Regions from separate parts of the Bacillus sp. AFS017336 genome, predicted to be linked through region 2. Evidence: predicted binding sites of a transcription regulator. Region 2 holds the regulator's gene; the other holds the start of a gene.
What was found. The regulator Rex, encoded in region 2, represses fermentation and respiration genes when NADH is low (regulators of the CRP and FNR family bind a similar motif). The targets are predictions, from matches to a motif close to TTGTGAAATATTTCACAA.

Region 1: CN601_RS08990 (cytochrome ubiquinol oxidase subunit I) is a predicted target of Rex. The motif match lies at 2,159-2,176, and genes of this name have one in related genera.

What each region holds. Positions count from the first base shown of each region.
Region 1 is NZ_NUCO01000017.1:129,903-134,743, reverse strand. It holds gene ggt (gamma-glutamyltransferase) at 1-904, shown strand, start outside; gene CN601_RS09000 (chromate transporter) at 917-1,483, shown strand; gene CN601_RS08995 (chromate transporter) at 1,480-2,010, shown strand; gene CN601_RS08990 (cytochrome ubiquinol oxidase subunit I) at 2,379-3,773, shown strand; gene cydB (cytochrome d ubiquinol oxidase subunit II) at 3,770-4,783, shown strand; gene cydD (thiol reductant ABC exporter subunit CydD) at 4,783-4,841, shown strand, end outside.
Region 2 is NZ_NUCO01000149.1:9,627-14,467, reverse strand. It holds gene CN601_RS25195 (ABC-F family ATP-binding cassette domain-containing protein) at 1-1,926, opposite strand; gene CN601_RS25190 (redox-sensing transcriptional repressor Rex) at 2,088-2,714, shown strand; gene CN601_RS25185 (CPBP family intramembrane glutamic endopeptidase) at 2,757-3,428, opposite strand; gene groES (co-chaperone GroES) at 3,702-3,986, shown strand; gene groL (chaperonin GroEL) at 4,045-4,841, shown strand, end outside.

The DNA.
Region 1 (4,841 bases), on a different contig from region 2:
AAGTTTAGAAGACTTAAGTGAATATAAAGTGGAATGGGTAAAACCAATCTCTACTAATTATCGTGGATATGATGTATGGGAAATCCCGCCGAATGGACAAGGCATGGTCGCGTTAATGGCACTAAATATTGCCAGAGGTTTTAATTTTTCTACAAAAGATGAAGTTGATACATATCATAAACAAATAGAAGCTATGAAACTAGCTTTTACTGATGGAAAAACATTCATTACCGATTCAGAACATATGAATATCGATGTCGATGAGCTATTGTCTGAAGAATATGCTGCTTCACGCAGAGAATTAATTGGTGATAAAGCGATTGAACCAGAAAATTACACTCCTCCAAAAGGTGGTACTGTTTACTTAGCTACTGCTGATGGGGAAGGGAATATGGTTTCATTTATTCAAAGTAACTATATGGGATTTGGATCAGGAATCGTCATTCCAGATACGGGTATCGCACTTCAAAACAGAGGACATGACTTTTCGTTAATTCCAGAGCATTCAAATTCACTTAAACCAGGTAAAAGAACATATCACACGATAATTCCAGGATTTTTAACAAAAGATGGCGAAGCGGTAGGTCCATTCGGCGTAATGGGCGGATATATGCAACCACAAGGCCACGCACAAGTTGTAATGAACACGGTAGATTTTCTATTAAATCCTCAAAGTACATTAGATGCACCTAGATGGCAATGGATGGAAGGGAAAAAAGTGGTAGTTGAACCTCATTTTCCAAATCATCTTGCTCAAGCACTTGCTCGAAAAGGCCATCAAATTCAGATTGCTACGGATTGTAGCAGCTTTGGAAGAGGCCAAATTATATGGCGTAATTCACAGAACGGTGTGTTAATGGGAGGAACAGAATCTCGAACAGATGGCGCAATTGCAGTTTGGTAAAGGAATGATTCAATGTTAAATCAATGGCAACTTTTTTTAGCTTTTTTTAGAGTAGGAATGTTAGGTTACGGGGGAGGTCCATCTTCCATACCACTTATACATACAGAGGTTGTAGATAAGTATAAATGGTTAAATAAAGATGACTTTTCCGATGTATTAGCAATTGGAAATGCTCTTCCTGGACCAATCGCAACAAAGCTTGCGGGATATATTGGATGGAGGATAGGTGGGGTAGTGGGTATGCTAAATGCAATAATCGCAACAACGCTACCGACTGTCATCCTACTTATGATTCTATTATCAACGTTAAATCATTTTAAAGGCATTGCTTGGGTACAAGGTATGTCAAAAGCGGTTGTTCCAGTAGTAGGAGTGATGTTAGCGACTTTAACATGGGATTTTGTAGAAAAATCAAGAGAATCTCTCGGTTGGAAAATTACTAGTATAATTGTAGTAACTAGTTTTATCCTTCTCTATTTTTTAAATGTACATCCTGCAATACTAATCGGATGTTTAGTTGGATATGCCTTTTTCTCAAAAAGTAAAAATGAAAAGAAGAAGAAGGTGAAGGCATCATGATCTTTTGGAAAATATTCTTGGCATTTTTCTTACCTGGAATTTTCGGATACGGTGGTGGACCAGCCTCTATTCCTCTGATTGAGAATGAAGTTGTAGATAAATACGGATGGATGAGTTCAGTTGATTTTAGTAATGTGCTTGCATTAGCCAATGCACTACCAGGTCCAATAGCTACAAAGCTGGCAGGGTATATTGGTTATGCTAAAGGAGGAGCGTTTGGCGCATTTGTTGGATTATTTGCTTCAATCGCACCATCACTTATTTTGATGATTGCATTATTAAGCATATTAATGAAGCACAAAAATTCACCTAAAGTTAAAAAAATGACTGCATTTGTTAAACCGCTAATTGCAGTATTACTTGGCATTATGGCTTTTGACTTTTTCAATGATTCATATAATGGTGTAGGTGTAACTCAAACAATCATTATTAGTGTACTTTCTCTATTATTTTTGGAGCGTTGGAAAATTCACCCTGCATATGTAATCGGGGGAGCACTTGTATATGGAGCTGTATTCTTAGCATAGGTAGTGGAACATTATTGAAGCAACAGTTAATGTGGTGTTGCTTTAATAATGTTTTTTTGCGTGGAGTCTTTTTAAATTTATTACCATAATGTGAAGTGTCATAAAAATAGCAATTATTATAGCATGTAAAATTTATACACATCAACATTTGTGAATTTAGTCACAAAATAGACAATTTATTGACACGAATTTGACATATAAGATTAAGTCAAAAACCCTTTTAGAAAAGTAAACTATAAGTAACAAGAGATACCGTATGTGCTTCTCTAGAAATTACTTAATGAATTATTTGTGAAAAAATGTTCAAAGTTATCCTGAGCTTTATGAAATTTTTTTTGAAATATTCTTTATCCTAAGGGGGATGGACCGTGAGTGTGTTAGAACTTGCAAGATTACAATTTGGTTCCACGACGATTTTCCATTTTTTATTTGTACCACTTTCTATTGGTTTAGTATTTATGGTTGCAATTATGGAAACATTGTATGTTTTTCGAAATAACGAGACATATAAAAAGTTAACAAAATTCTTTGGGCACTTATTTTTAATTAATTTTGCTGTTGGTGTTGTTACTGGTATTATTCAAGAATTTCAGTTTGGTATGAACTGGTCTGAGTATTCTCGATTTGTAGGGGATGTATTTGGAGCACCGCTAGCAATTGAAGCACTTTTGGCGTTTTTTATGGAATCTACGTTTTTAGGAATATGGATTTTTGGTTGGGAAAAACTGTCTAAAAAAATTCATTTATTGTGTATTTGGCTAGTTGCATTTGGAACTGTCATGTCTGCATTTTGGATTTTAGCAGCTAATTCATTTATGCAGGAGCCAGTTGGTTATACGATCAAAAATGGACGTGCACAAATGAACGATTTCTTGGCAATCATTACAAATCCTCAGCTAAAAGTAGAGTTTCCTCACACGATTGCTGGCGCTTTAGCAACTGGTGCATTATTTGTAGCCGGTGTAAGTGCATATAAAATTTTAAAGAAACAAGAGATCGCAATCTTTAAGAAAGCATTCAATCTAGCAATGGTTGTCGCTTTAATAGCAGGAATTGGCGTGGCGTTTAGCGGCCATTCTCAAGCGAAGCATTTAATGGAATCACAGCCAATGAAAATGGCTGCAAGTGAGGGGCTTTGGAAAGATAGTGGCGACCCTGCAGGCTGGATGCTCTTTGGTCTGATCGATTCGAAAAAGAAAGAAAATAAATATGAGGTAGAAGTACCATATTTATTAAGTTATCTAGCTTACGAGAAGTTTGAAGGTAAAGTACCTGGAATGAATACATTACAAAAGCAATATGAGAAATTATATGGTCCCGGAAATTATATTCCACCAGTTAATACGACATTCTGGAGCTTTAGAATTATGGCAGGAGCAGGAATGGTCATGATTTTAATGTCGATGCTAGGATTATATTTTAGTTATCGTAAAAAATTAGAATCAAAAAATCTATTCTTAAAGGCAACGATTTTCCTTATTTCATTACCATTTATAGCAAATACAGCTGGATGGGTTATGACGGAAATAGGCCGTCAACCTTGGACTGTGTTCGGTTTAATGACGACAGCTGCATCTGTGTCACCTAATGTTTCAAAAGGATCACTTATATTCTCTATCATAACTTTTACTTCAATGTACGCAATTTTAGCAGCCGTTTTAGTTTACTTGTTTGTGAAAGAAATTAAAAAAGGAACACATCATGTTAAAAAAGAAGAGGTTCCTACTGTTGATCCGTTTGAAAGGGAGGCTACAATTGTATGATTGGGTTAAATGAATTATGGTTTTTACTTGTTGCAGTTTTATTTATTGGCTTCTTCTTTTTAGAAGGCTTTGACTTTGGTGTAGGTATATCTACGAAGCTACTAGCTAAAAATGATACTGAAAGAAGAATATTAATAAATACAATTGGACCATTTTGGGACGCAAATGAAGTTTGGTTATTAACTGCTGGTGGAGCAATCTTTGCAGCATTTCCGAATTGGTATGCAACGATGTTCAGTGGCTATTATATTCCGTTTGTATTCGTCTTAATGGCATTGATTGGACGCGGAGTTGCTTTTGAATTTAGAGGGAAAGTTGAAAGTTTGAAATGGGCAAAAGCCTGGGATTGGGTAATTTTCTTCGGTAGTTTATTACCACCATTTTTATTCGGTGTACTATTCTCTAGTATCCTTAGAGGGATGCCAATCGATAAAAATATGAATATATCTGCTGGATTTACTGATTATGTTAATTTATTCACTGTAGTCGGCGGTATAACTGTGACGCTTTTATGTCTATTACACGGATTAATGTTTTTAACATTAAAAACGGTTGGAGACTTAAGAGATCGTGCACGTTCTCTAGCACGTTTAGTAATCATACCAGTATTCCTATTCTTAGTTGCATTTACTGGTATGGCATTTTTTGAAACGGATATGTTTAAAGTAAAAGCGCAAATAACTGTGCCACTTATTTTATTAATCGTATTATCTTACGTTCTTGCTACAGTCTTCATCTTTAAGAAAAGAGACGGTTGGTCATTTACTATGACAGGACTTGGTATTGTACTTACTGTAGGAACTCTATTTACTTCTCTGTTCCCAAGAGTCATGATTAGTTCAATAAAAACAACTTATGACTTAACAGTTTATAATGCTTCATCAGGCCCATATTCATTAAAAGTAATGACAATTGTAGCATGTACACTATTGCCATTCGTATTAGGTTATCAAATTTGGAGTTATTATGTGTTTAGAAAAAGAGTGGATGAGAAGGATTTGACTTATTAATGGGAAGAGATCTTATTAAATACAAAGGGATAAAGAGTTTATTCATTATCTTATCTTT
Region 2 (4,841 bases):
TTACTCTTGTAAGTTTTCCCATTCTTCCATTAGGTCTATTAACTTAGCTTCTAAATCATTTTTCTTACTTGTTAATTCGTGTACTAATTGAAAGTCTCCGTAAACTTCTGGTTTGCATAGTTCTAGTTCGATTGTTTCTATATCAAGCTCAAATTGCGAGATATTGCTTTCGATCTCCTCAATACGACGCTGAGTTTGACGAAGTTTTTTCTTTAATTCTTTGTCTTGTTGATAATCAGAAACTGGTTGAGATGATTGTTTAACTTGTGTTAACATAACTTCTTTTTCAGCTTGTTCTTTCTCATATGCTTCGTTTTTCTTAAATTGGTAATAGTCATAATCACCTAGATAAATTGATAATCCTTCTTTTGCTAGTTCGAAAGTTTTTGTGGATAATCTGTTCATAAAATAACGATCATGTGATACAAACAAAATAGTCCCAGGATAATCTAATAAAGCATTTTCTAAAACTTCTTTACTATCTAAATCCAAATGGTTGGTAGGCTCATCAAGAATTAGAAAATTAGCTTTTTTCATCATAAGTTTTGCTAATGCTAATCTTGCTTTTTCTCCACCGCTTAAAGAGGTAACGATTTTAGTCACATCATCGCCAGAAAATAAAAAATTCCCTAATATTGTTCGAATCTCTTGTTCAGGCTTTAATGGATAATCATCCCAAAGTTCATCTAATACTCTTTTGTTAGATGTAAGCTTAGCTTGCTCCTGGTCATAATAACCGACCGAAACATTTGCACCAAAATCAATTGTTCCTTGTAATTTATTTAAATCACCAATAATCGTCTTAAGTAATGTCGACTTTCCAACACCGTTTGGACCGACTAGTGCAACACTATCTCCTCGGTTCAATACAAACTTCATTGTTTGATCAATTGTAGGGATGCGGTTATATCCAATAAATAAATCTTGTATTGAAAGGACGTCATTTCCACTTTGTTTTTCAATTGCAAATGAAAAATTAGCTGAAGAATCTTCTCCAAGTGGCTTGTCTAATCGAACCATTCTGTCGAGCTGTTTTCTACGACTTTGTGCTCTTTTTGTAGTTGAGGCACGTGCAATATTACGTTGTACAAAATCTTCAAGCTTAGAGATTTCTTCTTGTTGTTTTTCGAACTGTTTAAGCTCTTGCTCATATTGAGCAGCTTTTAAATCAAGATATTTACTATAGTTCCCAACAAAACGTTGATGCCTACGATTAGATATTTCATAAACAATATTTACAACTTGATCAAGGAAATATCGATCGTGGGATACAATTAATACCGCACCAGGATAAGATTGTAAATAACGCTCTAACCAACTAAGTGTATCAATATCCAAGTGATTTGTAGGCTCATCCAGTATTAATAGATCAGGCTTTGTTAATAATAGTTTACCTAAAGCAAGTCTTGTTTTTTGCCCACCGCTTAACGAAGAAATTTTTGTTTCGTAATCTTCATTACTGAAACCTAAGCCGCTAATAATTGAACGAATATCTGCTTCAAACTGATAACCGCCGTTTTCTTTGAATGTATATTGAAGATGATCATATTCATTCATTATCTTGTCATAAACAGGCTGATTAGAATAGACTTCTTCTTGAGTCATTTTTACTTCTAATTTTCTCATATTTTCCTGCATCTCAACTAAATGATTAAAAACAGAATAATATTCTTCCCATATCGTTTGATCACTTTGTAATCCAGTATTTTGGGCTAGGTAGCCTACAGTAACGTCCTTAGGCTTATTTATCTCGCCTCCGTCGTAAGACAATTCACCAGCTATTATTTTGAGTAATGTAGATTTTCCTGCGCCATTACGACCAACAATCGCAACTCGATCATTCGTTTGAACTTCTAATTTTATATTTGAAAGAATAATGTCACTACCAAAATACTTTGAGACATTATTTACTTGTAAAAGAATCATGGATAACACCTCATTGCAAAATTTTTTATCTGAGTAACTGTAGACTGTCAAAATTCTTAAATATAGTGTATATTTTACATTAGAACAAGTACTTTATTACTAAAGTAAAGCTAAATTACACACCATAGTAAAAAGAATTACAGTAAGTGGGGGATTAAAAAATGGACTCGGAACAAATTAAAATTCCACAAGCTACTGCTAAACGTCTACCTTTATATTACCGTTTTATAAAGAATTTGTCTTTATCAGGTAAACAAAGAGTTTCTTCAGCAGAGTTAAGTGAAGCAGTAAAGGTAGATTCCGCTACGATTAGAAGAGATTTTTCTTATTTTGGAGCACTTGGAAAAAAAGGATATGGATATAACGTAAATTACTTATTAACTTTTTTCTCGAAAGCGCTTAACCAACATGAAGTGATGAAAGTTGCATTAATTGGTGTAGGTAATTTAGGGACTGCATTCTTACACTATAATTTTATAAAAAATAATAATACTAAAATTGAAATGGCATTTGATATTGATCCAAATAAGATTGGAACTGAAATTGGTGGAGTACCTGTCTATAATTTAGATAATTTAGAAGACGTAATGAATGATGATATTCAAATCGTTATTTTAACTGTACCTGCACCTGTAGCTCAATCAATAGCAGATCGATTAAATGGAAAAAATATAAGAGGAATCTTAAATTTTACTCCTGCTCGAATTAGTGTACCAGAACATATTCGTATTCATCATATAGACCTAGCGGTTGAACTACAAACATTGGCATATTTTTTACAACAATAAAATTAGATTAATTTAAAAACCCCCAAAATATTGGGGGTTTCTTTAATGTAAATTTAACTGCTGAAAAACTACAAATGTGTTCATTAACATATGTGTTAAAATTGGAACGATAATTGAATTTGTACGTTTGTATAAATAACAAAATACGAAACCAATTAGGAAGTAAGATAAAAAGAATGGTAAGTCGCCATGCATAAACGAAAATATTGCTGAACTAATCCCAGCAGAAATAATAAATGGTAAGCGATTATAAAGCCTTTTGAAAATGATTCGGCGGAAAATTATCTCTTCTAATATCGGTGCTACTAGACTTGGTATGATAATAAATGCAGGATTCAGTTTAGCAATATTTAAGATATTTTGAGTATTTTCAGAGCCTGTATGTAAATTGAATACATAAATTAAAATGATATTACACACAATTTGAGTTGCCATCGTAATGAAGTAACCTAAAATTACCCAATTTAATATTGTACGATAGTTATGCTTAAAATTCTTAATTCCTTCAAAAATGGGCTTATGTAATAAAATCAGTATAATAATTAAACCAGTTATGAAGCTAATACAACTCCATAAGGCCACCGCTTCAAGGGAAGCAGTCTTCTTTTCCACTCCAGCGTATAAATTACTATTTAATAAATAGGGAACCCCAAATGCCGCCGAATATTGAATAACAGCATAAGTTAAGATAATCAATAAATCTCTAGTTTTCAATAAGATAGCTCCTTTGTGTTGATATTTTTCATAACCCAAAGGTTGATAACAACATGTACATTATTTTACTCGTTTCTTTAGTTTCTTAAAAGAAATTTTCGTTTTTTATTTTACATTTAATTGTAAAGATAAAACTGATTATATTTCGACAAGAAAAGTGCCTGCTTCAGACTTGCAAAATTTTTTGATATTATTTAAACTAATAATTGTGTTAGCACTCAATATTAATGAGTGCTAAAAAATAATGATTTGATTATTGAGGAGGTATTACACATGTTAAAGCCATTAGGTGATCGTGTTGTAATTGAGCTTGTTGAGTCTGAAGAAAAAACTGCTAGCGGTATCGTGTTACCAGGTAGTGCACAAGAAAAGCCACAAGAAGGCAAAGTTGTTGCAGTAGGTACTGGACGTGTACTTGAAAATGGTGAGCGCATTGCTTTAGAAGTATCTGTAGGTGACCGCATTATCTTCTCTAAATACTCAGGTACAGAAGTTAAGTACGGTGGTACTGAATACCTAGTACTTCGCGAAAACGATATTCTTGCAATCATAGGTTAATAAAATAAAATACTTAAATTAAAAAATAAATTTTTTATATTATAAGGAGGTCATTTCAATGGCTAAGGACATTAGATTTGGTGAAGAAGCTCGTCGCGCAATGTTACGTGGTGTAGACGCTTTAGCTGATGCTGTAAAAGTAACATTAGGACCAAAAGGACGTAACGTAGTTCTTGAGAAAAAATTCGGTTCTCCATTAATTACAAATGACGGTGTTACAATCGCAAAAGAAATCGAATTAGAAGATGCATTCGAAAACATGGGTGCAAAATTAGTTGCAGAAGTTGCTAGCAAAACGAACGAGATTGCTGGGGACGGTACAACTACTGCGACAGTTTTAGCGCAAGCTATGATTCGTGAAGGTCTTAAAAACGTAACTGCTGGTGCAAACCCAATGGGTATCCGTAAAGGTATCGAAAAAGCAGTTGCTGTAGCAATTGAAGAATTAAAAACAATCTCTAAACCAATTGAAGGTAAAGAGTCAATCGCACAGGTTGCTGCAATTTCTTCAGCAGATCCAGAAGTAGGACAATTAATCGCTGAAGCAATGGAGCGCGTAGGTAACGACGGTGTTATTACACTTGAAGAATCTAAAGGCTTCACAACTGAATTAGAAGTAGTAGAAGGTATGCAATTTGACCGTGGATACTCTTCACCATACATGGTTACAAATTCAGAGAAAATGGTTGCTGAATTAGAAAATCCATATATCTTAATTACAGATAAAAAAGTAACAAATATTCAAGAAATCTTACCGGTACTTGAGCAAGTTGTTCAACAAGGTAAGCCACTATTAATCATTGCTGAAGATGTTGAAGGTGAAGCACAAGCAACAATCATCGTAAACAAATTACG